Regions from separate parts of the Gilliamella sp. Fer4-1 genome, predicted to be linked through region 2. Evidence: riboswitches for the same ligand, from Rfam matches in the RefSeq annotation. Region 2 holds a riboswitch; the other holds the start of a gene.
The links. Region 2 has a riboswitch for preQ1 ahead of queD (6-carboxytetrahydropterin synthase QueD). Riboswitches for the same ligand answer to the same signal wherever they lie in the genome.
Positions count from the first base shown of each region.

Region 1 (3,205 bases), on a different contig from region 2:
TCCATCAATTGTCCAACTAAATAAGCGGCAAAACTAGCTAATGCAATTCGAAAAACAAAACTATTAAATTCCGTCAATGCCGATAAACCAACCCAATGTGTTTCAAAAAATAGTACGGAAATCACATATGAAAATAGCAATGCGGGGAGCATCACCACAAAAATTATCTTCCTAGCTAAACTCGCTCCAAATACCCGAATAGTTAAATCAGTGGTAAGAAAGATAAATGGAAAAGTAAACGCCCCCCAAGTGGTTTGAAAACCAAAAATATCAAATGGAATTTGTACTAAATAATTGCTGGAAGCGATAACCAAAATATGAAAAAACGAAAGCCAGCTTAGAGCCTTGATTTGCTGTGCGTGAGTAAATTGGTTTATATGTTCTGAATTAGCGTTCAGGTGCATAAATTTGTCCTTTTTAATGGGGTAAGTGAACCCAGTGTTTCAATTAATTTGAATGATTAAGGTATTCTGTTAATCCTTTATCTCGAAGAATACAGCTCGGGCATTTGCCGCATCCACCATCAATTCCGTAATAACAAGTATGAGTATGGTCACGGACATAACCCAAATAACCCAGTTTATCAGCCATTTCCCATGTTTGAGCTTTAGTCAAATACATCAAAGGGGTGATAAGATTGAAATTATAATCCATAGCAAGATTCATCGATACATTCATTGATTTAATAAAAATATCACGACAATCAGGGTAGCCACTAAAATCGGTTTCACAAACGCCAATAATAATGTCACTAATACCGTGTTGCTTGGCATGACAACCAGCTAAAAGCAAAAACAGCATATTACGTCCATCCACAAAAGTATTAGGGTAATCGCCTTCTTTGGCTGCGGTGATTTTTTGTGAATCATCAATCAAAGCATTATTGGTCGTCTGTTTAATCACCGAGGTATCCACTACTGTTTGCTTAACGCCAAGATCTTCAGCAATCCACTTGGCTTTTTCAAGCTCAATAGCATGACGTTGACCATATTGAAAGCTGATGGTTTCGACGTTTTCACGACCATAATCAGTAATGGCTTGCAGTAAACAGGTAGTAGAATCCTGCCCACCAGAAAATATCACTAGTGCTTTACGAGTTTGCATTGAGAGTTTCCTGTTAGGGTAAATTGAATTAGCGATTATCGACTTTTTCAGGATAAAGATCGTGATTAGCCAAACGGCTCATCGCTATTTGTTCCCAATTAGTGCCGGCTTTACCATAATTTGCATAAGGATCGATAGAGATTCCACCGCGAGGGGTAAATTTTCCCCAGACTTCAATATATTTAGGATCCATTAGTTTAATAAGATCTTTCATAATAATATTGATGCAATCTTCGTGGTAATCACCATGATTACGAAAGCTAAATAGATATAGCTTGAGTGACTTACTTTCAACCATTTTAATATTAGGTACGTATGAAATATAAATCGTCGCAAAATCAGGTTGCCCAGTGATAGGACAAAGACTAGTAAATTCTGGGCAATTAAACTTAACAAAATAATCGTTAGTTGGGTGTTTATTATCGAACGTTTCGAGTATTTCAGGACAATAGGTTGTAGGATAGCGAACAGATTGATCGCCAAGTAGTGTAACTTTATTCATAATTTTCCTTAGTTTTTTAGCGTGGGAGGTTCACGAACCACGTAACAAAGCGCACACCATACTCTTTTTAAATAAAAAAGTCTAGTTATAAGCGCTTTATCCTAACTTAGATGATTGAAAATATAAATATAATAACCACATGGAGCAAGCACCCAACTAAAAGCAAAGCATATTACCATTGTAAAGAATTTAGTAACGAGCCATGTTTCTGTACTTACAATGAAAGTATTATCACCAACGATATAACTAATAACATTTTCATAAACAAATCGAGAATATGGATATAAACCCCATAATATTAAAAGAGCTATCACTGTATATATGCTTTCAGGCATTTTAAATTTGAAGATCAGGGTACATAAAGGAGGAAGAGTAATTATAAAACTAAATAAATATTGTCGTATTAAATACCTTGCCGATAAACCGCCGAATGTTTTCTTCCAAAAGCTAGCCATTAAAATAACCTTATCCATTGTATTGAAAATGCTGAATATTTTATATTCTATTTTCATATATGTAAATATATTGAACATATTCAACGCTAAATCAGTGACAGTAAATAAGGTGTTAATTATGCTTGAATTCACATCCTTATTTAACTTGAATTTCTTTATAAAATTCAGCTAATTTAGTTTTAGCTTCTCTCAACTCTTTTTGAGCTTCACTTAATTTTAGCTTTTGTTTAGCTATTTTTTGGGAGTCTCTTTTTGCTTGCGCTTTAGCTAAAGCTTGCTCTTTTTCGGCAACTTTTTTAGTCTTTTCAATTACTTTTTCGGTGTATTTAGCTTTTAAATCATCATCATTACAATATGTATTGATATCATGTAATGCTTTTTCAAGCCCTTGAGCTTGGTGCAAGTTACCCGCCTTTTTTGCCTTATCAATTTGTTTTTCCATAATGTGTTTTTTGCTAAAACAAGTTACACCTTGATATTCGTCATGATTTGCTGCATAAATATTAGGTATAAAAGCGATAGCTGTTAATACTAAAAAAATTAACTTACAAATTGATCTTATTGTTAATTTCATATCGATCTTCTTCCCCTTTTTAAATTATTTTCTTAATTGAATACAATCAACTTTATGATCTTTGCCTTTAGTTAGGATAAGGCTGGCTCTTTCCCTTGTTGGTAGGATGTTTTCTATTAAATTCAATTCATTAATTTCATGCCAAAGACGGTTTGCGATGTTAAGCGCTTCTTGCTCTGGCAATTTTGAGTAATGATTAAAATAAGAATTGGGATCGCTAAATGCTCCTGCTCTAAATTTTAAAAAACGATTGACATACCAATTGTGTAGCAACGAAACATCGGCATCAACATAAATTGAGAAATCAACATAATCAGAAACAAAAACACGATTATTGGCTTGTGCATAATTTACAGCGCCTTGTAACACATTTAATCCCTCAAGAATTAAAATATCAGGGCTATCGAGAATAATTTGTTCATTTTGAACAATATCATAAACTAAATGAGAATAAACGGGGGCTTTAACCTGTGCTTGGCCAGACTTAATATCAGCAACAAAATTGATCAGTTTTTTAATATCATAAGATTGCGGAAAGCCTTTTTTATTCATTATTCCACGTTCTTCAAG
Region 1 covers NZ_LZGZ01000116.1:2,479-5,683, reverse strand. The annotation lists gene A9G30_RS04255 (7-cyano-7-deazaguanine/7-aminomethyl-7-deazaguanine transporter) at 1-377, opposite strand, end outside; gene queC (7-cyano-7-deazaguanine synthase QueC) at 448-1,104, opposite strand; gene queF (preQ(1) synthase) at 1,133-1,606, opposite strand; PreQ1 riboswitch class I at 1,609-1,653, opposite strand; gene A9G30_RS04235 (DUF1090 domain-containing protein) at 2,198-2,635, opposite strand; gene coaA (type I pantothenate kinase) at 2,660-3,205, opposite strand, start outside.
Region 1: another riboswitch for preQ1. It lies ahead of queF (preQ(1) synthase); the one in region 2 lies ahead of queD (6-carboxytetrahydropterin synthase QueD).

Region 2 (3,205 bases):
AGCATCCATTGCACCATCGCTTTTCCCTGCTCCAACCATGGTATGGATTTCGTCAATAAATAATATAATACGGCCTTCTTCTTTCGCTAAATCTTTAAGTACAGCCTTTAAGCGTTCTTCAAATTCGCCACGATATTTTGCACCTGCAATCAAGGCACCCATATCTAATGATAAAACGCGTTTATTACGCAATCCTTCAGGTACTTCACGGTTAACGATACGTTGTGCTAATCCTTCAACAATAGCGGTTTTACCTACACCTGGCTCACCAATTAATACGGGATTATTTTTAGTACGACGCTGTAATACCTGAATAGTTCGACGAATTTCTTCATCACGCCCAATAACAGGATCAAGTTTGCCTTGTTCTGCCCGTTGCGTTAAATCAATGGTATATTTTTTCAACGCACCTCGTTGATCTTCTGCATTAGGATCATTCACGTTATCACTACCTCTTACTTGATTGACGGCTTGGCTAAACTTGTCTTTATTGACACCTGATTTTTTAAGAATATCACTTAGGCTACCTTTATCTTCTAAAGCAGCTAAGATAAAGAGCTCTGATGATATATAACTGTCACCATTTTTTTGCGATAATTTATCGCACAAATTAAGTGTACGGACAAACTCTTGTGATGGAATAACCTCCCCACCCACACCCTGAACTTGCGGTAATCGATCAATCGCCTGAGTTAATTCTTGTTGTAAAATAGCTACATTTGCACCCGCTGAAGCTAACAATGGCGCTACACTGCTGCCTTCTTGATTAAACATGGCTGATAGAACATGCACAGGCTCTATATATTGATTGTCTTTACCTAATGCCATTGACTGCGCATCAGCTAAAGCTTGTTGAAACTTGTTTGTTAATTTATCTAACCTCATCGTATTTATCTCCTGAGCAATAGATTTGAGTTAAACGTGTATACATTCAACCCATTTGCATGATATCTAAATGAGTGTTGCAACCTAAATTTCAAGAGCAAATTTAAAATATTTTTTATAAAATTTGTACAGTAAATTAGCGAGTATTTAAAAAACTTAATTAGCATCAAAATAAAGTTGTTTGCAATACATAAATACACGTTCAACCAGTGTTGAAAGATGACAAATCAACTTTTATCCATTATATTAACACCTTTATTTTGTTAGGCGTGCTAACCGTGGTTCGTAACCCATCCCACGTAAAAAAACTAGGAATACAACATGTTCAAAATAGCCAAAGAGTTTCAATTTGATGCTTGTCATATGCTAGATGGACACAATAAAAAGTGTCATAACCTGCATGGTCATACTTACCGCTTATTAGTCGAAATTAGCGGTGATCTTATCGATAGTGGTTCAAGTCAAGATATGGTAATGGATTATGCCGATCTAAAAATGATTGCTAAAAAGTATATTGTCGATCCTTTTGATCACGCTTACCTTTATAATCAAAATAATAGAAATGAGTGCCGTATTGCTACATTATTGCAAGAAATGGATCGCAAAGTCTTTGCCTTACCGTGCCGAACAACTGCAGAAGGGATGAGTAAATTTATTTTTGATTGCTTATCTAAATATTTGCCTGTTTCGATGATCAAATTATGGGAAACACCAACTTCATATTGTGAATATTATCGGAGCCCAAAATGATCGAATTTCGCATAGTTGAAATCTTCGAATCTTTACAAGGCGAAGGTTATAATACGGGAATGCCTGCTATTTTTATCCGCTTTGCAGGCTGTAATTTAAATTGTGCTTGGTGTGATACTAACTTTCGCCAATTTACTCGATTTACCTTAGAGGCATTAATAGCAAAAGTAAGCGAATACAAAAGTAAAAACATTATTATTACAGGGGGTGAACCCACTAGGGTTAAAGCGTTACCACAGCTACTTTTGTCATTAAAAAATGCTGGTTATTTTATTGCCATTGAAAGTAACGGTCTTGGCAAAGTCGATGCGCTTATTGATTATATTGCCCTCAGCCCGAAATTTTGCTACCAGTCGCACTATCAAAAAATAGTCCAACCAACAGCCAATGAAGTGCGAATTGTTACCGAAAACCACCGTGATTTTATTGCTTTTTGCCAATATATCGAAACTCAGATACAGGCAAAACGCTATTATCTTTCACCTTGTGAAAAAGATGGTGCATTCAATATATTTGATACCATAAAACTACTGGGAAAAATTAACGAAAATCGATTAGATAATAAATGGTTATTGAATATACAAAGTCATAAACTTGCAGATATTGAATAGTGTCTATTTTTTAATCTAACTCGTTAAATATTGGAGAATGAGATTGAATAGAAAATTTTAAATAAAAAGATAATGAAAGTTAATTAGATAAGTCACTATTTGCTTAAATTAATAAAATAACTTCATTTTGCTCCATTTTTTAGTGGTTTTTGTTGATATGAAGTGGCTTTATGTCGATTCTTTAAGCTTTGCTAGTAAAAAGGGGTATTGATAATCACAAATGTTCTCCAAACACATAATCCACAAAATAAGTTTATTTTTTTGTTTAAAAATCATTCAGAAAAGCCATTGATTTTATTGATGTTTTTTGCAGCCCTAAATATACTGACAAATAATCAAATAGGGTTATTTATAATAAATCATAAAGTAGAATATCGATTTTACTTAAATTTTTCACTTTTTCTTTAAGCAAAAACCATCGAGCCACTTATGCAATCAGTGACAATTATCGACTTTGTCGGTATTATATTGGTCATTTTATTATAATTAGTTAGGTTTAGTGTGAATATTCAACAATTATTAACACAACGTGTTTCGCAAGCAATGATTATGGCGGGTGCAGATAAGAACTGCGATGCGCTAATTAAGCAATCAACTAAAGTGCAATTTGGCGATTATCAAGCTAATGGCGTTATGTCAATTGCCAAAAAGCTAGGCATGCCACCTCGGGAACTTGCTCAGACAGTTTTACAACATCTTGATGTTGATGATATTGCTGAAAAAGTTGAGATTGCAGGTCCTGGGTTTATCAATATCTTTTTAAAAAATAGTTGGATTGCTGAGCAAAATGAAATTGCTTTAAGCAGTGATAAACTTAACATTACTTTACCTGCAAAATCTCAAACCATTGTGGTTGATTATTCTGCGCCTAATGTGGCAAAAGAGATGCATGTTGGGCATTTGCGCTCAACAATTATTGGCGATGCCAGTGTTCGTGTTTTATCTTTTTTAGGTCATCA
Region 2 covers NZ_LZGZ01000056.1:2,075-5,279, forward strand. The annotation lists gene clpB (ATP-dependent chaperone ClpB) at 1-885, opposite strand, end outside; PreQ1 riboswitch class I at 1,158-1,203, shown strand; gene queD (6-carboxytetrahydropterin synthase QueD) at 1,207-1,635, shown strand; gene A9G30_RS01890 (7-carboxy-7-deazaguanine synthase QueE) at 1,632-2,246, shown strand; gene argS (arginine--tRNA ligase) at 2,748-3,205, shown strand, end outside.